Regions from separate parts of the Desulfothermus naphthae genome, predicted to be linked through region 1. Evidence: riboswitches for the same ligand, from Rfam matches in the RefSeq annotation. Region 1 holds a riboswitch; each other region holds the start of a gene.
What was found. Region 1 has a riboswitch for cobalamin ahead of ACYQ1E_RS10490 (TonB-dependent receptor plug domain-containing protein). Riboswitches for the same ligand answer to the same signal wherever they lie in the genome.
Positions count from the first base shown of each region.

Region 2: it holds a riboswitch for cobalamin, as region 1 does, so the genes downstream of both, ACYQ1E_RS02415 (ABC transporter substrate-binding protein) here and ACYQ1E_RS10490 (TonB-dependent receptor plug domain-containing protein) in region 1, are expected to answer to the same signal.
Region 3: it holds a riboswitch for cobalamin, as region 1 does, so the genes downstream of both, ACYQ1E_RS00185 (FecCD family ABC transporter permease) here and ACYQ1E_RS10490 (TonB-dependent receptor plug domain-containing protein) in region 1, are expected to answer to the same signal.
Region 4: it holds a riboswitch for cobalamin, as region 1 does, so the genes downstream of both, ACYQ1E_RS01090 (sirohydrochlorin cobaltochelatase) here and ACYQ1E_RS10490 (TonB-dependent receptor plug domain-containing protein) in region 1, are expected to answer to the same signal.

Region 1 is NZ_BAAHYQ010000002.1:220,103-227,904, reverse strand. It holds gene ACYQ1E_RS10500 (4Fe-4S binding protein) at 1-773, opposite strand, end outside; gene ACYQ1E_RS10495 (hypothetical protein) at 777-1,835, opposite strand; gene ACYQ1E_RS10490 (TonB-dependent receptor plug domain-containing protein) at 2,094-4,103, opposite strand; cobalamin riboswitch at 4,582-4,769, opposite strand; gene ACYQ1E_RS10485 (ABC transporter substrate-binding protein) at 5,205-6,197, opposite strand; gene ACYQ1E_RS10480 (IS1634 family transposase) at 6,710-7,802, shown strand, end outside.
Region 2 is NZ_BAAHYQ010000001.1:504,879-512,680, reverse strand. It holds gene ACYQ1E_RS02440 (hypothetical protein) at 1-1,659, shown strand, start outside; gene ACYQ1E_RS02435 (DUF456 domain-containing protein) at 2,006-2,476, opposite strand; gene ACYQ1E_RS02430 (mechanosensitive ion channel domain-containing protein) at 2,488-3,975, opposite strand; gene ACYQ1E_RS02425 (FeoA family protein) at 4,580-4,798, opposite strand; gene ACYQ1E_RS02420 (metal-dependent transcriptional regulator) at 4,802-5,335, opposite strand; cobalamin riboswitch at 5,706-6,021, shown strand; gene ACYQ1E_RS02415 (ABC transporter substrate-binding protein) at 6,298-7,065, shown strand; gene ACYQ1E_RS02410 (substrate-binding domain-containing protein) at 7,066-7,359, shown strand; gene ACYQ1E_RS02405 (FecCD family ABC transporter permease) at 7,365-7,802, shown strand, end outside.
Region 3 is NZ_BAAHYQ010000001.1:37,233-45,034, reverse strand. It holds gene ACYQ1E_RS00205 (GNAT family N-acetyltransferase) at 104-1,972, shown strand; gene ACYQ1E_RS00200 (hypothetical protein) at 2,041-2,940, shown strand; gene ACYQ1E_RS00195 (ATP-dependent 6-phosphofructokinase) at 3,214-4,533, shown strand; gene ACYQ1E_RS00190 (ATP-binding protein) at 4,526-4,996, shown strand; cobalamin riboswitch at 5,295-5,531, shown strand; gene ACYQ1E_RS00185 (FecCD family ABC transporter permease) at 5,617-6,630, shown strand; gene ACYQ1E_RS00180 (ABC transporter ATP-binding protein) at 6,633-7,439, shown strand; gene ACYQ1E_RS00175 (ABC transporter substrate-binding protein) at 7,426-7,802, shown strand, end outside.
Region 4 is NZ_BAAHYQ010000001.1:230,550-238,351, forward strand. It holds gene ACYQ1E_RS01080 (EAL domain-containing protein) at 154-1,413, shown strand; gene ACYQ1E_RS01085 (TolB-like translocation protein) at 1,414-2,892, shown strand; gene ACYQ1E_RS01090 (sirohydrochlorin cobaltochelatase) at 2,925-3,896, opposite strand; cobalamin riboswitch at 4,019-4,264, opposite strand; gene ACYQ1E_RS01095 (TatD family hydrolase) at 4,371-5,174, shown strand; gene ACYQ1E_RS01100 (KH domain-containing protein) at 5,340-5,579, shown strand; gene rnz (ribonuclease Z) at 5,580-6,497, shown strand; gene folE2 (GTP cyclohydrolase FolE2) at 6,502-7,278, opposite strand; gene nikR (nickel-responsive transcriptional regulator NikR) at 7,278-7,697, opposite strand.

The DNA of each region.
Region 1 (7,802 bases):
TAAACCTGATGTATCTCAAGGGGACAGACATGATAGCATATTTCGCACTTGCTACATTTCAAACAATTTTTTTTAAGTTTAATAAAGCTGATTTTCCTGTAAAATGAAAGTAGCAGACCCATAGGACAGTAAGCACACCAAAAACGTCTCTTCATGAATGCCCCGATAATCACAAAAACAGAGATTATGAGCCCTAGAATGGTCAAAGTCATTGTGGTGGCATTGTTGTAATCTACTGCTATTTTGGAAAAATCACCAGTAATCAAAGGAAGAATATATTTTCCTGGACACAACTGGCAATAGGGGCAATCAAACTCCACTGCCACAGAAGGAGCCAAAACTGGAAACGCTGCCCATAGGGGCAGCAAAAGGGCAATAAATAGAAAGATCCACCTAATACAGTTTAACTTTTTTTTAAGTGGTGGAGGGAAAGTAAAATAACTAAGTTGAAGTTTCTTTCGAAGAAAATTTAAAAGATCCTGAAGGAATCCTATAGGACAGATCCATCCACACCATGTTCGACCAATAAGGATGACCAGTAGGGAAAAATACAACAGCATTTCTCCTAAATATTTAAGGGATTCCCATGAACAATAAGAAATAGCTGATTGAAAGGCCGGTAAAACACACTCGCCACTTCTTAGATGGGTTCCTACATATCCGCAGGAAAGAACAGGAAGAAATCGCCCAAAGTAAAGGCCTTTTAGCCCACCAAAGATAAGAACTAAAAAGGATGTAGTCTGAATTATCCACCTTAACCAAGAAATCTTCATCTTCTAAACCTTTTTAACCTTAAAGTTATCAAATTTTTCCATGATCTCCTTATTATGTTTTTCCTTCCAATAAATACCACTCACAACGATAGATACCACCAAGGTTGCTCCAACAATCGTCCAGAGCATAAAACCATTAGACTTACTGCACCATTCAGGAGAAGTATAAACATTCATTGTTAGGGTTGCACAATGGTATTCCTCTTTAAATACATCTTGATGGCATATAACATAAAGATAGACCCCTTGACCGTCATTTACCATCTCACCAAAAGGTGTAATTAGAAATTTTCCATTTGCATCTGTATAAGTAATTTTTTTCCATCCACTTCTAGATAAAATAACTACTTCGGCATTTGCCAGCGGCTTACCCCTATATAAAACTTTCATTTCATATTCATTGTAAGCCTTTTGATAACCACGTCTAAACCAAAAATTTGAGCATCCTATTTCCAAAGGAAATCGAACTGGATCATTAAAAAAGATGCTGCGTTTATTCCCTTGACTACCCCCTGTTTTGTAATGAGGAATAATGCATTTGGCGGAAAGATAAACTTTTTCACTCTTGCCGTCATGGTCGACGTCTATTTGGCCAATATCAAGACGAGCACCTACCAAGTAAAGCCCATTCAATTCCACGTCTTTTGGAATATTTATGCTCAGCTCATTTTTTACGTGATTAAAGGGAATTGGCGAGATACGGCCATTAGGATCCTTCACCCAAATGACTGCTTTATCCAAAGATTTTTTTATCTTCTCCTCCAATCCATTTTGATAATGCTGCTGTGGTTTATTTTCAGAGAAGTTCTGTCCATAGCAAAGAAATAACAACTTGGTCCTGCCTCTGTTAATTTGATCTTCGAGCCGTTTCCTGCGAATATCCCTCCAGTCAGAAGGAGCGTTCTCACTTTTTATAGTTGGAGCAACTTCCCACCAAAGCAAATAAGTTTCTGCCATAGGTGAAGCAAATGCATTTGCCATATTGAGAAAAACTTCAAATGGACACTTAAAAAACAATAAGAAAATATACCCTACTAGGATTAAACAAATTTTTATCTTCATCTATAACATCTCATAAATTATACAAGTTAGTGTGACTAAGAGGTCCTACTATCTCATTATTTCCAACATCTCTTATTTTTCCCTTTGTTTCAAATGAATGTCCCCGCCACCAATATAGATTTATTGGCATATGTGTTTTTGTCTTTAGGTGGCGGGGATTCGAATGCATACGCGTGTTTTACCTCTCTTGTTACTTCACTTCAAACATCAGGCTTTCGTAACCCCGAAATTCCTGGGACACTGCGGGAGTAAATTACATTAAAAAGTATATGTGTATCCAATGACTATACTCCATGGAAGACCATTTTGGTGGTAAAGAAAATAGTTCCCATTGGGATCTTTTGCCACGTTATAACGACTGGCGTACTTCTTATCGAATACATTCTCCACACGGAGGGTCAGTCTGTGCCGTTTTTCCCTGCCAAACATCACAAAAGCGGATGCATCAACGATAAAGACATCACCGTAGTTAACATCATTAAAGTGGGCCAAGCCCCGTTCATAAACATCCCCCGTGTATCTGGTCATCAAATCAGCGCCGAACCAACCTGAAGGGTACCGATATCGCACATTGGCACTGGCGTAGAATTTTGGAATTCTTTCCACTTGTTTACCACTATCTTTGTCTTCAGCGTCAGTCCAGGTTGCACTTGCACTAAATGACAATCCACGGAACGGACCAACACCCGCTGAAACCTCAAAACCATCAATTTTGGTCTTCCCCCCCACGTTCTTGTAGGTTCTATCACCATTAGCAAGTGTAATACGCTTGATCATATCCTCAATACCATGGTAGAAATAACCGACATCGCAGTGAAAATAGCGCCAGTTGCCTCCTATGCCGATTTCCGCGTTCAGACTATTCTCAGGCTTAAGATCCGGATTGCCATAACGCCCCCTGCTTGGGTCATTACCATAGAGCTGCAGCGAAGTAGGAACAGTAAAAGACTTTCCGACCACCCCTCGTAAATAGATTTGGTATGCTATTGGTTGTAAGATACTCACATCCCAAACAGTGCAATCCGTGCCCTCATTTGTCGTATTATACCGGACTCCGATGGCCAGCTTGGTGTCCGGAGAGAATGAAAGATGAGGACGGTAATTAGCGAAAAAACCGTAAACCTCTGTCCTCTCAGAACTATAGATTCGCACTACTTGGTCTATTCCCCAGTAATTCTGATAGTCAATTCCGGAAAGTATTTCCTGACCATTTCCCCAGCGGATACTGGTCATGAGATTTACACCATAATCTTCGTATTTCCATAGGGCAGCGTCATATCTATAGGAACCGTCCAGATTCATGAAGGTGCAATCCGCCTCCCATATATGAAAATGAGACTTGAGATAATAGGAGAAGTTATCATTTATATCGTGATCCCACTTCAGTATGCCTATTGTCTCCTCCCAATCATTGAACGTGTGCCCTACTCTGTAGTGTGGATAGGGATAATCAAAATATCCTTGCTGCTTTCTAAGCTGGGAGTTCAAAACGCCCTTACCGGCCACGTCAAATTCTTTGCGGTATTTCAATCCTATAGTAGAGCGATCAAATCCAATCGGCTTTCTTTTCTCGGTATTGCCAGCTTTTATATAAGCTTCTTTGTCGAGGACATGATAACCGTCATACCCCTCGTAACTTCCAAAGGCCATCAAACCATGCCCCTTAACGGTATCCGTTACATGACCGTAAACCTCACGGTAGTCATTGTTACCATATGACACACCGAATTGACCCGTTGCTTTCTTGGTAATTCCCTTGGTGATAATGTTAATAACTCCCGCCCTTGCTCCGGTCCCGTAAAAGAGACTTTCACCGCCTTTAAGAATCTCTATGCGCTCAATATTATGCACACTAATAGTATATGACCACCCCCCACCATAGAGGCGGTTGTTGATTCTGACACCATCCAGGAGCCATAAGATATTATGGCTTCCGTGAATGCTTGTCCTATTGTAACCTCCACGTCCGGACCTTGTCTCTGAATATAATCCTGGAACCATAGATCTCAGGGCCATATTAAGATCCACGAAACCCGCTTCTTCTATCTCTTTGCCGGTTATAATTACCACAGGATGACCAAACTCGCCAAGTTCTGCGGAAAGTCGTTCTTCAATTTTTCTCCCTTTAACAACCATATTGTTCAAACTTACTTTTTCCTCATTTACCTCTTTATTTAAACTATAGTCACTTGCCAAACTGGCATCAGATAAAACCATGAAGAAAACTACAGTAAAAAGCATTTTCACCATCCAAAAGAACTTTCTCATTTTGAACCTCCTTATTCTTACTTACTACCTATAAGCCAAATATTACGCCCTTGACTCTTTACATCCAGGAGGTCCAGTGATAGTTTAAAGATGTCAGTCTTGCTGGACCTTTTTTTCGGATGTGGTCATGGCTGACGGCAGGGTGGAAGGGACTATGGCAGGTCTTCCACCCTGGAGTATTTTCAATTAGTTGGTGAAATTAAAACAGGAGGAGGACGGGCAGAAAGAATTAGGGATACAATGAAAAACAAAAAAGATAGATCTCTTTTCACAAACTTTCCTCCTCAGTGAAATTTAAGAGGTGATATATTATTTTCTATATAAGTCCTTCTTTAACTTACAAGTGCTTTGACCTAAGCAAAAATCTAAAGTAGAGAACACCACAAAAAAAGAGTCCCTGAACCGCACACAGCAGTCCAGGGACTCCCGTTTTATCCCAAAGGACCTCAGCTTATAGCTTTGGGCATCCGCCAAAGCTAATGCCTATGTTACTCAGGCAGGTCTTCTGACTCTAAGGATCATCCTAATCACCACGCCTTCCCAGGAGCATCCCTGCTCCCAGTGGCTTGATGTGGCTTTCGTCCCCTTATCACAGCCGCGGGCCGGCTCCGGATTTTCACCGGATTCCCTATTAAGCCTTACGGCGCCTGAGTAACAGGCCTTTTATAATATGTCTACCTATGTGTCAACCCCTAGCCATAGCTTTTTTATCCATTTTAAATACCGTTACGTGGCTAATTCTCAGGCCATACTAATTAGTCATAAACTCATACCTTCTCCATACATCGAATAACTTCTTTTTTACTGGATAACAGGACTTTTAGACTCATGAACAAAACGATGAAAATAATCTTTAATTTATATAACTTTGTTTTCAATTAACTTTTTCATATTTAATACACCACTTGAACCCACTATGAGAACATCTACTGTCATGTCGATACATTAGACTTCTTGCCATATAGTTATTAACTCCTTCTTGTCTCTACTCAACCCTAGAGTCTTATATCATTACCAACAATAAGACCCAATACCTATTTTTAGTCACCAGCCTTTTCACTTCCCTGTTATTAATTTGCATATTCCATTTAATTTCCCTCTTTATTGAATATCAGATAATTTAAAAAAATACTTAAACTTATGGTTTGGAAATAATACAGGATAAAAAACTGCAGCAAGATCCTCTATAATACCATCTATCTTATCGGCAGATTCCCAATAGAGTGAGTGCAAATACCATACATTTCGTTTTTTGATAGACTTAAAATCACGAAGCATAGGATGTAGAGCCACTAACTTTTTTATTGAACTTATCCCGTATTGTGGCAGTGGGACTGCATATATGAAAATATCGGCCTCTTTACCCCACAAATAAAACCGTTCCCAGCTTATAGGAGCGTTATTTATTTTTTTTAATTCCTTAACCACATACTCTCCGCCTGCCATGGAAATCATTCTAGCCACATAGCTATCTCCGAGTGGAGCGTATATAGTCTTATCTTGTCTAACAATGCACCACAATACTTTTGGTTTTAATTTCTTGCTCTTGAAACGAGATGAAATTTCTTTGACTCGCTTTACCACTCCCGAAAAAAAATTTCCAGCTATTTCTTCTTTATCATAAAAGCTTGCAAAAAATTTTATCCACTCCGCCCTTCCTAAGGGATTATCTTCTAAGTATTCAGAAATCACTGCATAGGGAATATTTAGTTGATTAAGTTTTTTAGAAATCTTTTTACTCTGCCATTTGCTTACAAAAAAAATATCAGGACTTAAAACAACAAGCTTTTCATAATCGAGACTTCCAGGTCCCCCCACGATTTCAATATTTCTGCTGGTGAGACGAGATTTAAGATATTCACTACAAGGTTCTTCCTTTCTAGTTACAACTCCTACTATTGTATCCCCAACCTCGAGCGATCTAAGAAATGAAGGTATGGTACTCCACCGAGTAATGACTCGTCTAACAGGTATTTTTATAATTTCATCAATCAACACATTCTTAATTGTTACTTTATCTGTAGAATGGACAAGTAATAATTTTCTCCCAGCTCCATCTATAACTAACTTGCATCCATTTTGTAAGTATTTCACTTTAAAATGTGTAGCATATTGTACAGAAAACTTTCTTTTAATCTCGCAGATACATTTACCTTCATTTGAGAAGGAAACAAAGAAAAATAAATGACAAATAAATAAATAACGGAATATATTTTTTTTTTGGTGAAAACATATCTTTTATACCGTTGTTCAAATAATTTTACTAAGTCACTAAGACTTAAAACTTTTAGATTTTAGAATTTCTACATGATTTTTAATATTGGTATTTTTAGTTCCATTAGAGACATTGATAGAAATCAACTTCTCTATTACATTAAAATGTCAGTATGTATTTCACTAAAAATGATCGTCCAGGTAGTGGATAACCCTTAGCCCAAGTTTGTCAAAATAATAAGATTTTTATAAAAAATTTGGTTGATTTTGTGATGCAAAATGCTATAATCTGTTGGAATTATTGAATTAAATTTTTTAAAAACTGAATGTAGTGGTAGAAAAAATATTTCGCATCTTGACAAAGAAAAACCGATTTGATATAATCCTTACCTATGTTTATCCGCAAAGTTAGAAAAACCGATCCCAAATCTGGAAAAACTTATTTCTACCATCAATTAGTAGAATCTTACAGAACCCCTGATGGTCCCAGGCAGAGAACTATTTTAAACCTTGGAAAACTGGATCTGTCCAGGGAGGAGTTAAAATTTCTTGCTAATAGAATTGAGGAATTATTAAAAGGACAATTGTCGTTATTAAAAGTCCCTGAAAAAATTGAAAAACCTGCAAGACGTTTTGCAGGTTTAATAAGAAAAAAAGCTCTTCAAAAGAGTGAGGAGAAAACAAAACATGAGGCTCATTGGAAGATGGTTGATGTTGCTTCAGTAAAAAACGAAGATGTCAGATGTGTTGGAGCAGAAGTTGTAGGGGCCTGGGCATATGATAAACTTATGATTACAAAAATTTTAAAGGAAATAGGTTTTAATAGAAAGGATATAGATAGAGCAAAAGTTCTTATAGTTGGGAGTCTGATAAATTGTGGGAGTGAGAGGGAAATTCATAAATGGTTTCACCGGTTAAGTGGGCTTGATGAGGTAATGAATATTGATGCAAAAGTGGTATCGCTATCCAGTTTATATAGGACTCTGGACAAGCTGATAGCCAATAAAGAAGCTATAGAAGAGAAGGTGGTAAAAAGAGAAAGAGAACTTTTTGGTCTTGGAGAACAGCTTATTTTATATGATCTGACTAATACATATTTTGAGGGGAAGGTTACAAGCTCAGAATTGTCAAAGAGAGGTCTATCTAAGGAGAAACGAAATGATAGGCCATTAGTGACAGTAGGTATAATACTTGATGAAGATGGTTTTCCCAAGGCCAGCAGGATTTTTCCTGGTAATGTGTCGGAAGCCTCAACACTGGAGAAGATTTTAGATGATTTTTTTATAAATTCTCCAAGATCGCTTACAGGCAAGCTTACAGTAGTTATAGATGCAGGTATAGCCACAGAAGAGAATTTAAAACTAATCAGAGCCAAAGGACTTGATTATATATGTGTAGACAGACGACGAGTAAAAGAACTTCCCTCAGGTGAAGAAAGTATAGTTCATGAGAGTAATAGTGGCAAAGTATATGCGATACGAGTAG
Region 2 (7,802 bases), on a different contig from region 1:
CAAGATTCACAAATCAGGGCCAAATTTTTTCTGTTAAATGTTCCTCATAAAAAGATCATAAAAATATGGACATTAAGTTTTACAGGAAGGGAGGATATTTTCAATAAAATATCACAATTAGCAAAAAACATAGAACAAGTGCTTTATGCTGACCAATCAGTTGTCAAAGACAATCAGCATGGAGTACATATTCAAAACCAAGAATTAAAAATAGAGATTAAAAATTTAAAAGCAACTTGTAAAAAAGATTATATCATATTGACGTGGGATTTTGATCCAGAGGATCCCATTTCCCAATTTAATATTTACCGTGCAGAATGTAAAAATGGTCCATGGCAATTTGTAGGAAAGACCAACAAAAACATCTTTGAAGACCATCAAATTTTAAAGGGACATATTTATTATATGGTAGCAGCCTTGCTTTATAATGGTCAAGTTGTGAAATTAAAACCAATAGTAGAGGTGCAAAATTGTGGTGAAAAGATTCCTTTTCCTCCTATAATTCTGGAAGCAAAGGGATTTGTGAAACGAATCTATTTAAAATTTATTCCATCATTACTTAATGTTCAAGAAGGTTTTGAAGTAAAAAAATATATTCTTTATCGCAAAAAAGAAAATTGGATAAAAGTTCAAGAAATACCTGCTGAATTTAATTCTCCATCAGAATTGAGTCTTTATGCTGAAGATACAGGACTTCAGGATAATACAACTTATGAATATTGTTTAACTAGTGTAACCTCACAAAAAGAAAGTCCATGTTCAACTCCAATAAAAATAACAACCATACCCCCACCTGTGCTTGCTTTAGATAAGGATAATCTTTTACGCAGAATAGATCTAAAGTGGCAGAAGATAGATAACGTACAAGGTTATTACCTCTATCGTAGAATTCAAGATGAAAAGTGGCATAAAATAGCTAGCATTCGAGACAATTCTATTTGTACCTATTCTGATAAAAATAGTCTTGAAGATGGTCTTACCTATGAATATTATTTAACTGCTTATGACACCAAAGGTGAAACTGGACCGTCTAACATAGTAAGAGGAAAAACTAAAGACTTACCCTTACCGCCCACAAACATAATCGCAATCAGTGGAATGGTAAAATCAGTTCTATTGAGATGGAATCCTATTAATGATAAAGATATTGGAGGATATATAATTTATCGGGGCACCACTCCTAACCAATTAACTGAAATAACAAAATTAAAAGGGTATACAAAAAATTCTTATATAGACAAAGGTAGCTTATTGGAACCGCTTCAAGACGGCAAAACATATTACTACGCGATTGCCAGTTTTAATCTTTATAATAAAGAAGGTCCTATTTCCAAAGTTGTCAAAGCAACCACCAAACCAAGACCAACCTCAGTTAGGGAATTTAAAGCAATTGTAAAAACTAATAAAATTGTTCTAATCTGGAATAGTAATCCAGAACATGATATAAACAACTATGTAATCTATCGTTGTAAGAACAATGGATATTGTAAAAAAGTTGCTACACTGCCGCCTACACAAACAAAATACGAAGACTATGAATTAACAGGTGAAAGTGTTTATATCTATAGGATTATAGCAATAGATAAAGATAAATTAAAAAGTGATCCTGCTATAACAAAGGTAACTCTTCCAAAAGATAATGAGGCACCAGGGCAATAACTACAAATTTTTTCATGCCCATGATTCGATAACTTTTTTATGGGGGAAAAAGTCTGATTTTGCTATGGAGATAGATTTGTCCCGCGCCTTTATATCAAAGGTTTTTTCCTTTAACATAGGACTATTTTTTAAGGCAAGGTTTATGCATTTTGGCAAATCTGAAATAAAGATCCTTTTATTACAACGTGCATGTGTCAAATTTGTTAAAAGGAGAAATAAAGACACAAAAAAATACCAACATCATTTTGCTGCTCTTAATAAGAGCCGCATCTTTGCTTTTTTGCATGGAATACTTCCTTAACTCAATTCAAAATAATTATTGCGGTTAATGTATGTGTTTAACAAATTATGTTAAAAGAATAATTCCAATTCCAGCACTCATTTTAGCTATAATTCCCAAAATTTTCCCGAACATAGCGCCATAAGCTGCCTGTTTTGATGCAGAGAAGCTTTTTCCGCTGGCAAGTTCAAAAACAAGGCTACCTGCATAAGCACCAAGTATTCCTCCAATTAGTGCCCCTAACCCAAGTAAAAAAGGGGCGCCTAAAATGGCGCCGCCAATTGCCCCAATAAATGATCCTAGGTTGCCTTTAGAAGTAAGGCCATACTTTTTTCCTATAACAAATTGTCCAATAAATTCTATAATTTCACCTAAAACACAAAGCAAAATCACTGTAACCCACCATGAGATAGGTGGAGAAAAGGTAGTACTAAAGATATCAAATAAAAATAATACCATCAGCATGAGCCAGTTTCCAGGAAGGCTGAAAAAATTTAAGCACCACAATAAAAATAATATTATTTTTATAAAAATCACTTTTTTCCCCTTTAGTTGTAGAATCCACACAATTTTTTTAAGTTCTCAAATAGCCCTATTTTTTCATCTCTGGAACTGTGTTTTTGTTTTTTTACTTCTTTGAAAACCCTCTCCTTGAATTTTTTATATACTTCATTTCGTAAAACATAATCTTTTTCTAATACTAATTTAAACAACATTCTATCTATCTCTAATACCTCTCCGTCCTGAGTACAAACAACGGTAGCATTTCTCTTTTGGTCAGATATTAAAGCCACTTCCCCGAAGAAGTCCCCTACTCTGAGTTTTGCAACTACTTTATCTTGTCTCCTAACTTCAAATTCACCACTAATAATAATATACATTGTATCTCCAACATCGCCTTCGTTAATTACCCTATCTCCTAGACTAAATTTAAGTAAATTGGCATACATAGCTAAAAATTTAAGAACCTCATTTCTGGCATTGTGAAATAGCTCATTGGCTTTTAAAACTGAAAGAACTTCGGAATCAACCTGTTTTGATTTCTGTTTTCTCATAATAACAGTCCTGATTGGAAAAGGAATTTCTATATCAAAATTTTTGAATTGATACCAGATTGAGCTGTATATTTCATCTATTGCCAATCTTTTTTCATAATAATTTCTCACACCAAAAATAATTTTATAATTAATAGAAGATGATCCATATTCCATCAATAACACTTTTTTTTCCATATGTTGTTCAACAAATCTATTTGTATTTAAAATATCATAGAGAGCCCTTTTTACTTTAACAGGAGGCACATCATAACTAACACCTATGGTTATTTGTACTTCTAACTCTTCAGATGGCTTACTATAGTTGATTATATTTTCAGAAGATATAGTATTGTTTGGAATTATTACATACATGTTTAAAATGGTCTTAATCTTTGTATACCTCCAATTTATTTCCTCAACCTTACCAATTAAATCACCAACCTGAATCCAATCTCCCTGATCAAAAGGTTTTTCAATTTGTATAACTATTCCGGATATCAAGTTGCCAATAGTATCTTTCATAGAAAGACCAATTATAGCAGTCATAATAGCAGATGGAGTTAATATTGTAATTAAATCAACATTAAATACATTTCTTAAAAAAACCATTATAAACAATAATATAATTGAAAATTTTATAATATCAATTATAATATAACTAATTTTCTTTTTTTTTCTTAGCAATAAATATTCATTTATATACAAATCTATTATAAATAATTTTACAATCAAAAATATGAAAACAGTCTCTAAAACAAAAATTATTTTTAAAAACCATATCCCTTGAATATTTTCTTTTAAAAACTCTATAACAATTAAAATTATTGAATAATTCAAAATCTTGGTAAAAAGGAAAGACCACTCAAATCTCTTCTTTAAAAAAAACACTAAAATCCTAAATGTTAATACAATACCTATGGTTATGACAAATAAAATAATATCCTTTTTATGCATAATCAATTGGTTAAAAAAAATTGCAATATAATTCATTTGGTCCATAATGCGCCTTATTTTTGAAATTGTTTTATGGCGTTCTCTTTACTTCTAATCTGACAACACTATTTTCTTACAGTTTTGCATGTAAAGAGGAATCTCCTGATATTAAAGGAAGATCATATCCACCAGGCACTAGAAAAACTCCTATTATTGTGATATTTTTCTCAGCTCCTCCATTGGTGAAATCACAAACCAAACTTCCATGACATTTAATTGCGCAAAAAATATTCAATAAAGAGATCACACAAAACTATTTTATTTTTCTCCGTCAAGCAAGTTTTTTTGTTTAGCGATGGGAACGAGAGGATTTTGAATGTAGGTACATCCGCTAGTAGCGATTAGCTATGTGACGAGAGATAATAATGGTTTTGCTTCCCAATTTTTCCCGATGTGCTTCTTCATAGTGTCTTGGTTCAGCGTGAAATGAAATTTTCCCCGATAAAAATTAGCTACTTTTAATTTACAAGATGCCTATAATAGAGAGATGCCCTTTTTATAGGATGCTATATTGCCCTTCTATGGTATTGAAACCCACCAAGGAAAGGACCTTAGAAAGGAAAAAAATAATTTAAAGGTATTAAATAGTCTTGTAAACTATTAAGGTAGTCTACTTAACCAAAATTTTTTCAGCCATTCCTCTGCCAATTGCAATTTTGCCATCTCTGACTTTTAAAACAATTGGCCCCCATCCATTTTTTGCGATTATTTTTATTCTAATTCCAGGAGTCAGGCCAAGGTTAAAAAGTTTTGATCTAATCCCTCTTCCCCCTTCTATATCTACAAGTGTAACTTCATCGCCTGCGTGAAGATTGGTCAGCCTCGTCATATTCTACTCTCTCCCTATTTCTGATCTTATTTTGTTGTAAATATCATCTAGATATTCTCTGTATTTTTCACAGGTTGCCTTGCCTTTTCCATGTTTTAAATATTCATGAAAATATCCTATCCACTTACTTCCCGCTCTAGGACAAGACTTTATAAAATTCATAAAATCTACAAACCTATCCAGTGTGGAAGTGCTAACAGCGTGTTCCATTTTACATGCCTCACTTTCAGCAACTATTGCATCAATTCCAAGTATCTCATGCAAAAATTTTTTTAAGGCAATATGCCGCCTTTGAATCTCTTTTCCAATTTCCCTGCCTTTGTCAGTCAGTTCAATATATTCATATTTTTCATATTCAACCAGGTCAATTTTTGATAGATTTTTGAGCATACTTGTGACAGTAGGCATGCTGACTCCCATTTTAGAAGCAATATCCTTGACCCTCACGGCCTTTTTCTCTTCTTCCAGGCCAACTATTGCCTCTAAATAGTCCTCCATCTTGGGAGTAATGGGTTTATTTTTGGTTTTAGTGTCCATTTTTTTTATTTGAGTATCCACAAAATGTTTCATCAATCTAATTTATTATTTCATGGCCTTGATGTCAAGCTCTTTCTTTGTTAAAATTAAAAAAAACAAAATAATGGCAAAATAATTGTAATACCCATAAATACTGGTTAAAAATATTGCACCAACCAACCGACAGCTATTTTGCTGTGGCCTTCGACCTTGCTCCATCTTAAAAGCGACCCATCAAATTATTCCTCAGATAATACTTCTCAATATTCTCTCTTTAAATTCCTCATTTAAAGGAAACCAGTATAAGTCATAAATACTATTAAGCCATGTCTTTTTAAGGTTTTAAAAAATATGGTTGACAACGTCAGATTCCAAAGATAAGTTCCTTTGAAAAAACAAAATATCTCTAGGTTCCCTGACTTCAGGGTGAAACGGGAAGCCGGTGAAAATCCGGCACTGGCCCGCAGCCGTGAGAGGGGACGAAAGCTGGAATTATCGCCACTCTTGACACCTTTTGGCCAGGAATCTTCAAAAATTAAGGAGTTCGGTTAAAGGTGCCAAGGGGAAGGCTCCAGCTCGCTCTGGTAAACATCCCAAAAAAGAAATTCTATTCACCAGGGCGAGTCCTGTTGAATATCCTTAAGTATTCAACAGGGCGAGTAGGATGATCCTCGAGTCGGAAGACCGGCCTAGAGATAATAAAAAAGGACGAAGCTTCGAGGCTAACTGCTTCGTTCTCGGAAATGGTCACTTGCCTTAAGCTAAAGCCCATTTCCTGAGAACCCGCCTGAAGCTTCCTCCTTAGTATGCAAAAATAAATTGCATAAGGAGGAACAAAATGACTCATCAACTCTATCTTTCAATTTGATACCAGTTATTGTTTAAAGAAGTTTTTTATTTAATAGCTCTATCTATAATTGTGATCCTGGTGTAATTAGTTGTTTTTGTTTTCCTGAACAATTTAATTAAGGATATTTATGCCAATGAGTAAATATTTGTGGTGTGTATTAATTTTATTTCTATTATTTTCATGCCATTCTTCTACATTTGAGTCCTTTGGAGAATTTTCAATAAAAAAATTATCCAACGGAGTAAAAGAAATTACAGATGGTGTTGGCAGAAAATTTGTCTTGGTGCCAAAAGGCATAAAAGCGCCAAAACAATACACCAAAGATAAAATAATATATATCCCGGTTAAAAGGGTTATTGCATATTCAGGATACAATGTCTCCCTTCTTAGGGGCCTTGGAGTATTAAATACTCTAGTTGGAGTTACTCATAAAAAAGATTACTGGACAATAGACTATGTAAAACATGGCCTTGAAAATGGATCTATTATATATGTAGGTGAATCCAATGCAGTTGATTATGAGCTCATTAAAAAAGCAAGTCCTGAAGTAGTGTTTACCTGGAATCTGGCAGATATACCTAAATTAGAAGAAATGGGTATTAAATGCATTGTAACAACAACTAAAAGTGCAATGGATCTCAATACTAGAATGAAATTTATGTTATTTTTATCTCAATTCTTTAATAAAGAAGAGGTAGCAGAGGAATTTGTAAAGAGGGTCAAGAGGACTATAAAAGATATAAATACAAAATTAAAAGATATTTCATCAAAGCCAAAGGTAATATGGGGAGATATTTATGAAAAAAGGGTGTTAATTGAACCAGGGGATTCCTGGTCTGCACAAATTGTTGAAATAGCAGGTGGAGACTATCTCTTTAGCGATATTAGGGGGAGTTCCTGAATGGAGATATCTCTGGAGAGGTTTCTCTCCAGCGGAAGACAGGCAGATATATTGGTCACTTATCGCACTTCAATTACAGGTGCATCTTCTAAAGAAGCACTGGCTAAGATAAATCCTTTAATCAAAGATATAAAACCCCTAACAAAAGGAGCAGTTTATTCACCTCTGCCCAATTACTCTCAGTCAATGGATAGGTTAGATGAGATAATTAAAGAGATTGCAGCAATCCTTCATCCAGAAAAATTCCCAGGATATAGACTGAAATTTTTTACCAAACTTCCTGATAAAGGATAAAAAATATGGTTGGTTTTAAAAGGTCTTCCAGGGGTTTTATATTCATTTGTTGTGTTTTTATCCTCATAGTATTTATATGGCTATCTCTCTCAATAGGCTCAGTATCCATAACTCAAAAAAGACTCCTTTATTTGATTTTTTCTCACGACACCTTCTCAACTGACGGTTTTATTCTCTGGAATATAAGGATTCCACGCACCATTGCTGCAGTGTTAGGAGGTGGTTTTTTAGGGGTATCAGGCCTACTTTTGCAGATATTTTTCAGAAATCCCCTAGCTGGTCCATTTATTCTGGGAATTTCTTCAGGTGCAACATTGGTAGTTGCCCTGGTCATGCTAACATCTATTACACTTGGTTTTACCCAAATTGCGCCTTATCTAACCACCCTTTCTGCCCTTTTTGGTGCATACATTACAATGTTTATAGTGCTCATAGTGGCAACA
Region 3 (7,802 bases), on a different contig from region 1:
CTTGACCTATTAAAATAAAAGATATATTTCTATTGATTAACTTGTTAGGTCTTTGGTACATTTACTCAAAACAAAAATCAATAACTTGGAGAAATAAAAAATTATGGATATTCCTGAAATTTGTTCAAAAAAACTTGTAAGCGCTGACCAAGCAATAAATAAGATAAAGAATGGGAGCAGGGTATTTGTTGGCACAGGATGTGGTGAACCCCAACACCTTATAAGAAAGATGGTGGAAGCAGAAGATTTGCAGGATATCATAGTATATCAAATGCTTTCCTCTACCTTTGCAAGGTATGTAAATGATAAAAATTTTTTAAGGCGGTTTTCCCTTAAACTATTTTTTATTAGTCTAGATATGCGCCAGGCTGCCTTTGAAGGAAAAATAGACTATATTCCTGCTTACTTATCTGAAATTCCCCATTTATTTGATTCCAAAACCATAGGATTAGATGTGGCTTTAGTTCAGGTGTCTCCCCCAGATCAATTTGGTTATTGCAGTTTAGGAATCTCTGTTGATATAACCTATTCGGGTTTGAAGAATGCAGATTTAGTGATTGCTCAAATAAACCCTAATATGCCAAGGACATGGGGAGATAGTCTCGTCCATGTGGATGATATTGATTATTTTGTGCTATATGAAGAGCCCCTGGTAGAAGCTATTCCCAGAAAAAAGAACAAAGAAATAATAGATCGAATAGCCTTCTATGTAAATCAGCTAATAGAGGATGGAGCAACTCTCCAAGTAGGATTTGGCCACTTACCTGATGCAATTTTGCCTTATCTTATGAATAAAAAGGATCTGGGAATACATACTCAGGTCATAACTGATGGCTTTTTACCACTCTTTGAAAACAAAGTAATCACCAATAGAAAAAAGTCCTACCTCCCGGACAGGGCGGTTGCCTCTCTATGTATGGGGTCAGAAAAATTATATAATTTTGTAAACAACAACCCTATGTTTTATTTTAAATCATCTGACTTTGTAAACGATCCTAACATAATAGCAAAAAATGATCACTTTATTTCCCTTAGTTCAGCACTAGAAGTAGATCTAACTGGCCAAATCTGTACAGATTCAAAGGGATATTTGTTTTATAGTGGCATTGGTGACCAGGTGGATTTTATCAGGGGATCTAAAATGTCAAAAAATGGATTTTCAATAATAGCTCTCCCTTCAACGGCCCAGGGTGGAAAAGTCTCCAGAATTGTGCCACACTTAAGTGAGGGTGCTGGTGTTGCAACAACCAGGGCAGACGTTGACATTGTAGTAACTGAATATGGGATAGCTGAACTTTATGGAAAATCTATATATCAAAGGGTTATGGAACTTGCTCAGATTGCCCATCCAAAATTTAGAGAAGAATTAATAAATGAAGCCAAGAAAAAACACTATATCTTTCCTGACCAACTCCCTCCCAAAAAAGAGGACCTTATCTTCATTGAAAAATATAAATACAATTATACACTCCCCGATGGAAGAAACATTGAATTTAGACCACTCCTTCCATCAGATGAATTTGCATCTAGAAATTTCTTTTACTCTTTAAAAGAAACTACAGTTTATTACAGATTTTTCCAGCCTAAAAAGGTATTTACCAGACAAATGCTGCAAAACGAATGGGCAAGGGTGGATTATCGAAAAAATATGACTATGGTTGGCATTCTACAAAAAGGAAGAAGAAAGACCATTGTGGCAATTGGTTCATACGTGCGTTCAGACATTGATGAAAACTATGCAGAAGTAGCCTTTGTGGTTAGAGATGACCTTCAAAACATGGGCATTAGCTCATTTTTGTTAAAAATTCTGGAAAAAATCGCCAGAGAAAATGGATATAAAGGATTTTATGCTACAGTTTTAATAGATAATACCAAGATGATTCATGTATTTAAAAAAAAATACCCAAATGCCAGATTAAAACGGGGGTACAGAGGAGAGGTGGAAATTTTTATGGATTTTCCTGGGGAATAAAAATTTTTTTTCTAAACTTTTTCCCTCCTTTGCCGATTAGCAAAGAAAAAAGAAGGAGGGGAAAAATCATGAAAATAAATACCTTCTCAATATCCTTATTAAACACTTATGACAAATTAAATCACAGGCCCCTTCAAATTGATAAGATTGACAGGCCAATCAACAAAAAATCTCAAGAAATCGGTAACCCATTTTTAACTGAAAAATTTAATCCTGTAAATATTTCAAAATCAAACATATCCCAACAAAATTTGAAAAATTTGTCTTCTGACCAATTAAACATAATAGAATCATTAATTGAAAATTTTACTGGTAAAGATGTTGAGATTATAGATATCGACAAATTTTATTTTTTGCACAAAAGTTATACCTCATTAAAGGAAAATTTGGCATATACCGGTAAATTTTCTCCCCTTAAAAACAAATTGAATACTGATTATAATAAGATATTCAAAGATGCTGAGAAGATAAAAATGGATTTAGAAATGACTGTTAAAACTGCTGAAGGTAAGGAATTAGATGTAAATATTGAATTAGATTTATCTCAAGAATTTATACAAAAGAGCAACTTTGCTATGAAATCTAAAAACAAATCAAATATAAGTGTATTAAACATAACAAGTAAGGATGAAACAATATTTAAATCTAATCTTCACTTTGAAATAGATATAGTACCAGCCTCTGAACAAGTAATTATTGACGGTAAGGAAATAGAAAAATACGAAAATTCGGTAAAAAAAGTTGATGGAATTGACCAACTAAAAGATGTACTTTCTGATAATGAAATAAAAAATATAGAAGATATGGATGATAGTGAAAAAGGTAGTGTTAATCAACAATATTTAAATTATATATTTAATTTCTTTAATATCTGGTCTAAAAATAAAGAAGAAAAATTTTTACTTGCATTTGGACTATTAACACAAGAAAAAATATATCTATCACCGGTAACTAAATTTGTTAATTAACATGGTACGAGATATTTAAACTCTAGTTTCAATGGTACTTTATTGGAAGATACATTGAAACACTCTCCTATAAAGTAAGGATAACTTATTATAAGTTATTGTGACCAAATACAAGTCTCTCCTTTGTCAGGATGAAATAACCTTTTAATTTTTCTGAATTCAACCAACTTTTTTATTCCCTAATATCTTTTAATCAAATAAATAATCTTGTCAAAAAATAAATTTTCTTTTATTTTTCTTTTGTCAGCAAAACAAAGAAAAAAGGAGGATTCAATGCCAATGATAAAACCCAAAAGAATAAAGGTAGATATCCTGGGAGAGCCAAAAATTCCAGTGCCAGAACAGTTAAGGCCATTCTTATCTGAGATTGGAGAGGTGAATTTATATGTGTCAGAAGAAGTAATTGATACAGAAGATCCAAATCAAAGATATTTTATTTTTGAAGAGGCTGGTCCCAAGGAAAAAATATATTTTGATCCATCAAAGACAAAATGTGCCATAGTGACTTGTGGGGGGCTTTGTCCTGGAATAAATGACGTTATTAGATCCATTGTAATGGAGGCCCATCATCAATACAATGTTGCCGCTACACTTGGTATTAGATATGGACTCCAGGGCTTTTTACCCCAATATGGACACAGCGTATGGGAGCTAACTCCTGAAAATGTATCTCAAATCCACGAATTTGGAGGAACTATTTTAGGTTCCTCCAGAGGTCACCAACCCCCAGAAGAGATAGTAGATTCACTAGAGAGGATGAACATAAATATCCTCTTCATGATAGGGGGCGATGGGACAATGAAGGCCGCTTCTGCTGTTTGGCGGGAGATAAAAAAACGTAAGATGAAGATATCAGTTGTGGGCATTCCTAAGACCATTGACAATGATATCTACTTTGTTCCACGCTCATTTGGCTTTGATACAGCCGTAACAAAGGCCATTGAGGCCATTAGATGTGCCCATACAGAGGCTACTGGTGCACCTAATGGAATCGGCATGGTAAAACTTATGGGCAGAGAATCTGGGTTTATTGCAAGTGAAGCCACCTTAGCTCAAAAAGACGTAAATGTGGTCTTGATTCCAGAACAACCCTTTGAACTTGAGGGAGAAAATGGTCTTCTGGCATACTTGAAAAAGAGGATTCAGGAAAGAGGTCATGCAGTAATCGTTGTTGCAGAAGGTGCTGGACAAGACCTATGGCGGAGGGAGATGAAGAAAAACAACGAGAAAATTCCAGTTGATGCTTCAGGAAATCCAATTCTAGGCGATATATGTGGACTGCTCAGAGAAAGGATAAAAAAATATTTTGAAGAGCAAAAGATACCTATTACTTTGAAATTTATTGATCCCAGTTATATAATCAGGTCAGTACCTGCAAATGCAAATGATGGAGTATACTGCGCATTTTTAGGACAGCATGCAGTGCATGCGGCCATGGCAGGCAAGACAAATATGGTTGTAACTAAGTTAATGGAAAAATTTGTATACCTACCACTCTCATTGGTGACCAAAAAGAGAAGAAAATTAAACGTAAATTCTCCGTATTGGAAGGCAGTACTTGCTTCCACAGGACAACCTCCTCAATTTGGATAATTTTAAGACAGAAAAGATGAATTTAAATAATAGAGAACCAGACATATTACTAGAGGTCCCGGCTCAAGTTTACTTTCTTCCAGCAATTGGTCATTTTGCAAAGGCAATTTTCACAAAACACCCTTATTTTGAAAAATGTTCTGAAGAAGTACTCTATTCCCTTGAACTGATAATCTATGAATCAGCAGCCAATGTTATTAAGCACGCATATCCAGAAGGAATTATAGGAAAATTAAAAGTAAAAATATGGATGGATCCTCAAAAAGTTATTTTAGATGTAATAGACAATGGTAAAGGATTTGATCCCAATAACTTACCTGAACCAGACCCTGCTTCCCCTGGCGAAGGTGGCATGGGAGTTTTTTTGATAAAAAAAATAGCTCAAAGGTTTTCTTACTTTTTTTCCAAAGAGGAAAATGGAAATGTCCTTCACCTTGAAATACCCCTTAAAAAAAAGGTTTAAGAATTCCCGTTATTTTTAGAAGTCTATGTATAAGTTCTTGTCCGGCTTTTCTGGTAAATTCTAAGCATAAAGTTGATTCCATTACAAAATTTACACGCCTTCTCAAAATCTATGCTCCCTTCTATAAGATTTAGGAAAAATAAGCTTTTTCACAACATTGTTTTTTTCTCACTTTTTACATCCTTTGTATTTTTCACTGAGAATTGCTGAATGATTTAAGTTTTGCTTGAAGAATTTTTTTTTATTTATTATCAACTATTTTAAATTCAACATTTACTTTTAAAAAAGTTCTTTGGGGATTTAATATGTCCTTCAGGTGCCCATGGGGGCTTAAAAGGGAATCCCGTGAAAATCGGGAACGAACCCATCGCTGTGATAGGGGGACGAAAGCTGCAAAGGCCACTGCCAAAGCACCTAGATTTTAATCTTGAACCTTAAACATAGAACTTAGAACTCTTTTACGTGCTTGGTGGGAAGGCGCAGTGAGTAGGATGATCCCTAGAGTCAGAAGACCTGCCTGAATGGATGCATATCTTGCCCTTTAAGGGTAAGATATTTTTGAACCTGGATGAAAATGGGACATCCTGGTTTGTCATAAAAAAGACAAACTGGGATTTTTTATGAAAAAATTTTATTTTCAACTTATTTTTGCATGTATTTTTTTCTTATTCACCATATTTACCTCCCTTAGTCTTGGATTTGTAAAGATCCCTATTTTTGAAGTTATTAAGATCCTTTTATCTAAGATCACTGGCATAAGATACCATGATATTTCCAGTATTCACTATTCTATTGTGTGGGAGGTTAGACTGCCCCGTATAATTTGTGCCGCTTTAGTTGGCGCAGCCCTATCTGTTTGTGGAGTTGTGTTTCAGGGCATTCTTCTGAATCCCTTAGCAGACCCATACACCCTGGGAATTTCTGCAGGCGCTGCCTTTGGAGCATCAGTTGCCTTGCTTTTTGGGTTCAACTTCTTAGGGATCTATAGTGTACCTTTTTTCGCGTTTGTCTTTGGGCTTATAACCCTTCTTGTAGTTGTGTATCTCTCTTCTACTTCCAGTGGGGGAATTTCTTCAAACAATTTGATCTTATCAGGTGTTATTGTTTCAGCAATACTTTCTGCCGGTATTAGCTTTTGTAAATACCTTGCCCAAGAGAGGGTCTCAGTTATTGTATTCTGGCTTTTAGGGAGTTTTGCATCATCTACATGGGCAAGTGCACTCTTAATTATGCTCTCTCTCGTCATATCCTTTGGGGTATTTATCTTTTATTATAGAGAACTTAATTTGCTCAGCCTTGGGGGAAAAACAGCTCTATCAATGGGTGTAGATCCAAATAAGGTGCGTATATTATTGCTTGTATTTGGTTCTCTTCTAACTGGAGTTTGCGTGTCCTTTTCAGGAATTATTGGTTTTGTGGGCTTGCTTGTTCCTCATATGATGAGATCAATAGTAGGTCCAAATCATTTAAAACTTTTGCCTATATCTCTGATATGCGGGGCTATTATGCTCACTATGGCTGATACACTCACCAGGGCTGTTTTACCTACAGAAGTTCCAATAGGAGTGCTTACTGCCCTAATAGGCGGACCATTTTTCTGTTATATTTTTAGAAAAAAACAGGTGGGTTTTTAAAAGTGGTTAGTGAAATCTTAAAAGTAGATCATGTTTCCTTTTCCTACCAAGATCTTCCTGTTTTAAAGGACATTTGTTTTAAGTTTTATCCCGGGAGATTTTACGGTATTTTGGGCCCAAATGGAAGTGGAAAATCTACATTGCTTGATATATTGCTTGGTTTTAAGAGTCCAGAGAAAGGCAATGTATTTTTATTTAAAAAACATATAAAACAAATAAAAAAATCAGAAATTGGAAAGAAAATATCCTATGTGCCCCAAAGTTTTACTTTTAATTTCCCCTTTAGTGTTGATGAAATAGTGACCATGGGTAGGTATCCATATATCAAAAGATTTTCTTTACCAACACAAAGAGATCTTGAAATTGTAGAACAAATACAAAGAGAAATTGATATATTTAAGTTTAAACACAGATTGATAACTGAATTAAGTGGAGGGGAAAGGCAAAGGGTTATGATAGCACGGGCCCTAGTCCAGGATACACCAATTTTTTTGTTGGACGAACCAACATCTAATCTGGATATAAAACACAGTTTAAGGATTTTAGAGAGTTTCAAAAAAAGAGTAATTAATAACAATAGAACTGTAATATGCGTGTTTCACAATATAAATGAGGCCTTATTTTTTTGTGATGAATTAATATTTTTAAAAGAGGGTAAGATTATAATAGGTGGTCCTACAGCTGAAGTTATAAGTGAAGATATCTTAGAACAGATATTTGAAGTTGAAGTACTGCTTCGTTTTGAAGAAAAATTAAATTGTTATCAAGTAATATTTACAAATGGGAGGTATGAGTATGAGAAAAAATAATAATCTAAAAAAATCTCTAATCATTATCTTATTTTTATTTGTAGTTAGTTCAACATTGGGCTATGGCTTTAAAATAAAAAATGATAGTTTAATTGACGATGGAGGAAGGCATATAAAAATAATTAAGCCATTTAATAGAATAATTTCTTTATATCCAGCACATACAGAAAATCTATGTGCATTAAATGGTTATAAAAGCATAGTGGGCATATCTATAAGTGATACATATCCACCTTATATATTAAATAAACCAAAATTTTCTTATCATTTTGGGATTGAAAGATTTTTAGTAGTTAAACCAGATTTAATATTAATCAGGCCAATGATAGAATTTGGATATCCCAATTTAATTAAAAAATTTAA
Region 4 (7,802 bases), on a different contig from region 1:
GAAAAAGATATTTCTTAAAAGGTTATTTTTTAAGATAACTTTTGTTATGATTTGTTTTTTTATGGTTTTTGTCAAGCGGTAAAAAAAGTGCCTTGACAAAAAGTGGTAAAAAAATAAACAATTCATCATCATTTGAACCTAACGGGGGAAAGAATGGAATATTTACTTCCAAAAATAAAAATGCAGAGTAGCTATAGACGAGAAAATTACTTGTCAAAAATAGGACATAACCCATGTTTGATTGCATATATTGACATTATGAATTTTTCTTTTATGGGATTTAAATATGGATATAAAATAACTAATAGAATCCTGGAAACAATTTGTGAAAGAATTTTAAAATATATTACAAAAGAAGATTTTTTTGAAAACATCTATGCTGATGATTTTATTCTAATTTTAAAAGGTGAGAAAAGCGAGGTAAATGATTGTGAGAAAAGGTTATTAAAAATAAAAGAGGAAATAGAGAAACCTATATCAATAGATGAAGTTAAGGAAAATATTGAATTAAATTTTAGAATTGCGGTTATCCATTATCCCTCTGATTTTAAAAATATTCAAGAGGCCTATAGATATATAATATTATTTTGTAAATATCTAAAAAGACAAAAAGGTCCTGGTATATATTTCTTAGATAAATTTTCTTTTCCTATATTTGATAAACTACGAAAATTTACTAATTTCATTTTAAGTAAAGATTTTTCTAAATATCTGATACCGGCATTTCAGGGAATATGGGATTTAAATAGAAGTGAATTATATGGATATGAAGTGCTTAGTAGAATTAAATATAACGAAAATGTTTATAGTGCAACACAATTTATGGATGTATTAGAATATTTTAAATTGAATTTAAAAAGTGATGAGATTATAATAAATAAAGCCCTTCAATATAAATTAGAAACAAAAGACCAACATGTCTATTTTTTTAACATTATTCCAAAATTTTTTTATCAATATGTAAAACTGATTACACATATTTTCGAAAATTTTAAAAACCTTTCTATAGATCTAGGACAAATTTGTATAGAACTTATTGAGATAACAGAATTTTCGGAATTTGAAGACATAAATAATACTATATTAAAATTAAAAGAAAAGTATGGAATCAAATTTGCTATTGATGATTTTGGAGCTGGATTCTCAAATTTAAACGTATTTACAACCCTTCATGTGGATTTTTTAAAAATTGACAAAGAATTAATAGATAAAACAACCACCCAACCTATAACTGGTTATTTATTAAAATCAATTTCTGAGTTGTCCCTTTTTAGAAACATAGCAATTGTGGGAGAAGGGATAGATTCTCCAAACAAATTGAGATTAATTAATAAAATAGGATTTGACTATGGACAGGGGTATTATTTATCAAAACCAGAAATACCAGAATATTTTTTAAAAGTGGAGGAGTAAATGAAATACAAAACTATTTTTCTTCTATCTATTGTAACCCTTTACTTACTATCCGCCAGGTTATTTGCCCTGACGCTAAAAGAAAAGGTTATATTCAAGGGATCTCCCCCTGAAGGTTATGTATTGATTGCTGAATCTGTTGTCCCATCCCCAAATTTACAACATATTGGATTTGTGTGTAGATCAAAGGACAAAAAAACAATGGTAGCAGTGGTTGATGGAAAAAAGACCATTGAATTTTCTAATATAGCCAAAGGATATCCTCGTTTTTCCCCTGATGGAAAGGATTTTTTAGTTCTGGGAAAAATAAAAGATAAGGTATACGTGCTTCATAATAATAAATTGTCCCAAGGATTTGATGAAATTTTCAAAGCCCAGTTTACTCCAGATGGAAAAAAAATAGTATTTATTGCAATTCAAGGTGGCAGGGAATTTTTAATCGAAAATGGAAAACCCTGGAAAGACTACAAAGCCATAGCTGAAAGAATATCCCCTGTTATTAGTAGTGATTCCAAAAAGATAGCAATTGTAGCCTTAAAAGACAACGGTAAATCCACAATCTCTGTAAACAACAAGGAACTGGGAGAATATGATCTTGTTTTAAAACCCAATTTTAGCCCTGATTCTAAACACATTGCATATCCAATTAAAAAAAATGGTAAATTTAGCGTGGTTTTGGATGGTAAAATAATAGGGGGTTCTTATGATGAAGTAAAACACATAGTATTTAGTCCAGATTCAAAACACCTTGCTTTTGTTGCTAAGGTTGGAATGAATTTTTTTGCTGTTATAGATGGAAAAAGTTCTGATAAATATCAATATGTAGGCACTGTAATTTTTTCAGATGACGGAAAACACTGGGCATATATGGTATATGAAAACCAAAAAATGTTCATTGTACTAGATGGGAAAAAGGGACCAAAATTAGACCAGATTGGTCCGTATTTTTTTTCAAAGAACAATGATCTGTTATATATGGGGGTGAAAAACTCCAAAGGAGCGATATTCATTAATAATAAGCCTCAAAAATTCTATGATTCAGTTGGATTACCTGTTGTATCAAATGATGGAAAACATATAGCTTATAGAGCAAGATCCGGCAAAAAATGGTTTTTAGTTTTAGACAAAAAAGAAGGAAAAAAGTATGATTTCATCAGACGACCTAAATTCTCCAACAATGGAAAACATGTTGCCTACATAGCAGTAAAAAGTAAAAAATATTTTATTGTATTGGATAATATTGAAGGGAAAAAATATCCATGGACAGATTTTCCTTATTTTTCCAAAGATGGTAATCACATGGCATATGTTGCAAGTGATGGGAAAAATATGTTTATGGTAGTAGATGGGGTAGAAGCAAAGGAGAAATTTTTCGGATATTTAAAAGGACTACCTTTACTTTTTCACAAAAATTGCATCACTGGGCAAGCAATTAGATTACCAGGACCTAAATTTTATGTGGTAGAAACGTGTTTTTAAATAAAGGGGAGATATCATCTCCCCTCAAATCTTTAATGGAGATGTATCCCATTGTCCTTTGCTGCATCTTTTACGTGCTCTACAAATATTTTTACTATTTCAGGATTTTCACCAAGTCCTTCTAAAATTGGATAGACCTTAATTCCCTTTGATTCCATAATAGACTTCCAGGAATCTTTTTCAGGACCTGCCATATCGTTGTTGGCATGGTCTCCTGCCACCATCATAAGGGGTTTTAACACAACTCTTTTGACCTTTGAGTGTATAAGTGCAGATATAACATCATCTAAAGAAGGAAAGCCTTCTACCGTTCCTATAAAAACTGGTACTTTATACATTCGCCTCATTGTATTCTGAAGCTGTGCATAAACTCCAGTTGAAAAATACTCATTTCCATGTCCCATATAGACCAAGGCAGCATGCTTTTTCTTTGCATATTCTACGTCTTTTTTTAGAGCCTTTGCTGTTTCGTTAATATCTTCATTATAATCGTGATTTACACCCCACATTCCAGTTAAAGGACGTCCAACTACGAGTTTTTCAAAAGGTATATACTTCTTCTTAATAGTCTTTATTGCAGTTAAACCATCAACATAGGAACATAGATCCATAAATTCTTCACCTGCATAAAAATGAGTGGGTTGCACAATAATTGTTCTGTACCCTTCGTCTTGCAGCTCAGCAATAGCTGCGAGAGGTCCTTTTACATAAAAAATATCTTTTGGTATATCCTCTCTATTTATCCACTCTGGATCAGTTTGCCTTTTATGCCAGATGTTCCGTATAATATTTGAAGTAAAGGCCATTTTTACTTTTGCAGTAGGAAATTCCTTTTTGATTGCATTTCTAATATTGAGCAGTGATCTTAGTGCCTCTGGATAGGTAGTACCAAAGGCCGCCACAACAATACCAATTTTGTTTTTTTGATGTTCCATAGCAAACCCTCTACTCAAAATTAATGTGGATAAAATCATAGCTGCTAAAAAGATTTTTAAAAACCGCATAACAATACCTCCTTTTAATAAAAATTTAAAAATAAAAAAACCCTTTAACTGGATAAAATTCCAGTTAAAGGGTTGCACCCGAATTTTCTTCACCCTTCATTGCCTGATTTGTCCTCAGCACTCAGGCATCTATTTGTGTGGCAGGTCTTCTGACTCCAGGATCATCCTACTTGCCCTGTTGAATTAAGGATATTCAACAGGACTCGCCCCTTTCGGGCGAGCTGCACCTTCCCACAGAACACCTCTTAGAGGTGCTCGGTAGTGGTATATTGCAGCTTTCGTCCCCTGTCACAGCGGCCGGGACCGTGCCAGATTTTCACTGGCTTCCCTTTTAAGCCCTTTTGGACACCACACGTCAAGCTTTTAATTTTTTATTTTTAAATAGTCAATAATTAACTAAAGGTTTCATTAAAATTTGACAATTTTATCACTTAGATTTTAATATTTCCTGGACTAAAAAAATGGAGGACAAAAATGGTAATAGCAATTGATTCCCACATGCATGGAGATATATTATTAAAACAAGATATGGACTTCCCAGCCAAGTATCGTGATAATAACATAGGAGGAATAATCTGGTCATATAATGAAAACATACATGACCCTGCAGATTATATCATTTACTGGGATTATCTAAAAAATATAGCTGATGAATTATCTAAAAAAAATTCACCTTTTTATTACAAGATAGGAATTCATCCAAGAACCATTTGCCAGGAGCTAAAAAACACTAAAAAACTTACAACAGAAATAAAAAAGGCCTTAGAAACCCATATGAAAAATCCTAAGTGTCTTGGAATTGGGGAAATAGGATTGGATGGAGATGAGGAAATTCAAGAAAAAATACTTATTGAACAACTTAATTGGTGTGTTAATTATTTACCAGAAAACAAGAGAATTGGTATTCATACCCCAAGAAAAAATAAATACAAAATAACTCAAAATATATTAGATATTTTAAATGATTATAAATCCCTTTATCAACAGATAGTAATTGATCATGTTGAATTAAATACAATTGATCTTGTAAAAAAAATTAACGTCCAAATAGGAATTACATTACAAAAAGGAAAATCTACCAAAGAGGATATAGCAAAATTAGTTAATAATAATTTATATGATATAAATAAAGTAATGCTAAATAGCGATAGCGGGAAAATTATATCCAGACCATATATTGACTTTGTTACTGGAAAATATCTTAAACCAGAGGAAAAATCCAAATTATTAAAACATAACATAATCTCATTTTATAATTTAGAAGAACACTTATCTTAACAAAAAAATGAGATTGAACTAAAGCTTATTGAAAATGTGTCAGAAAATTTTGAAATAAAAAATTGAACTTCAATCTTGAAAAAATATGACATAACGTATAAGAATAAACATTATTTATTGGTTTTGGCTCTTTATGTTTCACCTTTAACAAGAGAGTGGAAAGTGATGAAAGAATTTGTTGAAAAGCTTGTGAAGGAAATTGTGGACAGGCCAGAAGAGGTAATTGTAGAAGAAAATCTGGAAAATAAACGAATGCCTCTTCTAGAGTTAAAAGTAGCTAAACAGGACATGGGTAAGGTGATAGGTAAAAGGGGTAAGATGATAGAGGCACTTAGAGTCCTGCTTGCCGCAGCTTCTAAAAAACAAAATAAAGAATATCAACTCATAGTTGTGGATCAGGACTAAATGACGCAAAAAAAGATTGTGGTTCTGGGGACAGCATCTCAGGTCCCCACCACCTTTAGAAACCATGTGGGACTTTTTCTAAGGTGGGAAAATGAAGATTTTTTATTTGACCCAGGCGAGGGAACCCAAAGACAGATAATAAGATTTAAAGTCCCAATAAATAGAATAAAAAAAATATTTATTTCCCATTTTCATGGAGACCATTGTCTTGGACTTCCAGGGATAATTCAAAGGCTTTCATTAAACCAAATAAACCATCCAGTAGAAATTATCTATCCAAAGGAGGGAGAGCTTTTTTTAAGAAATTTAATCAATGCTGCAATATTTCACAACAATCTGGAATTAATCTTTTGTCCAATTGAACATGATGGCAAAATAAGTGTTTCAGGTGAGGTATTAATTGAGGCCTACAAACTGGACCATGGGATAGATTGCTATGGCTTTAGAATATCTGACCCTCTCAAATGGAATGTAATCCCATCAAAACTCCCTAAAGACCTACCAAAAGAGGCCATTGGTGAGCTAAAAAATAGAGGAATGATTGAATTTAAAGGACAAAAGGTCTTTTTACAACAAGTAGCGGTTCCCAAAAAAAGACAAATTTTTTCTTATATTATGGATACACGGATTTGCGATTCAGCCTATAAAATCGCAGATAGTGCAGATATTTTGGTTTGTGAATCCACTTATCTTTCTACTGAAACAAAATTAGCTGAAAATTACAAACACTTAACAGCAATGCAGGCAGCTGAAATAGCAAAAAAAAGTAAGGTAAAAAAGCTAATTTTAACCCACTTTTCCCAGAGATATAACACCACAGAAGTATTTGAACAAGAAGCTCAAAAAATTTTTAAAAATACCATTGCAGCCAGGGACGGTATGGAAATGGAATTTGAAGCTATTAGAAGAAATATTTAATGTATCACAAATTAGAAGGAGATTCTATACAGGCATAGGCATTGTGATTATGTATGGATTCATGGCTTTCAACCTCTACCCTAAACCACTTAACAAGTGGATGGTCTAAAAGTTTAGCTGCGATCCTTCTCACCACATCTTCCACAAAGACCGGATTAGAAAAAGCAGACTCAGTTACATATTTTTCATCTATTCTTTTTAAAAGGGCATAAACAGGTGAAGATGCAGAAGTAGTAGCCACTTCAATAAGGTCCTCAACCCACAAAAACCCTTCAAACTGACATTTTATCTTCACTAAAGCACGCTGGCTATGAGCCCCATTTTCACTAATTGCAAGAGAACATGGACAAACAGTCATTACTGGAACAGTTACCTGCAAGAACATGGAAAGCTTATCATCTTCCAATTCTCCCATAAATACACACTCATAATCCATAAGGGCCTTTATTCCACTTTTTGGCGCCCGCTGTTCAGAAAAATACGGGAAAGATATTGAAAGATGAGACTTTCTTGCCTTTAACCTCTTTTGAACATCCCGAAGAAGTTCTTTAAAAGTATGATAATCTAAAACACCAGACCATTCTTGCAAACTCTCTATAAACCTGCTCATGTGCGTGCCTTTAAATTCTGAAGGCAAATCTACGTAAAGATTCACGTGGGCAACTGTGTGTTGAATACCGTTATTTTTTTTTCTAATTAATAAGGGATACTTGAAGTCCTTCACTCCTACTCTATCAATAGGAATTTGAACTGAAGGCGTTTTATTTTGAATGTCTTCCATTACACCAAGTCCTTACCTGTAGTCGAAAGATTAAGACTCCCGTATTTTACACCTTTTGTGGATTGAAGTCTCTGGGAAACTTCTTTTATCCTTTTCACAGGTCCCCTTAAAATTAAAACCTCCATACAATTATGGTGGTCAATATGTACATGAAGAGTGGTTATTATAACGTCTAGGGATTTGTGTTGAATTTCAGTCATTTTCTGAGACAAATCGCTAACATGGTGATCATAAATTAGAGTCAAAGTCCCTGTTACTTCTCTGTTTTCATCTTCCCACTCTTTGTGAACCAATTCTTTTCTAATCAGATCCCTTATGGCCTCTGATCTAGTTTGGTAACATCTTTCTTCACATAATTTGTCAAATCTCTCTAACAATTCAGAATCGAGAGATACTCCAAATCTAATTGTCTGTCCCACTTACTAACCCTCCTGTTGTTTTAAATTTTTAAGCAATTTTAAACTTTTTTTGTTAAATAAGAGGGCCTTGTGTCTTTTAAACAACACATGATTACCCCTTAAACA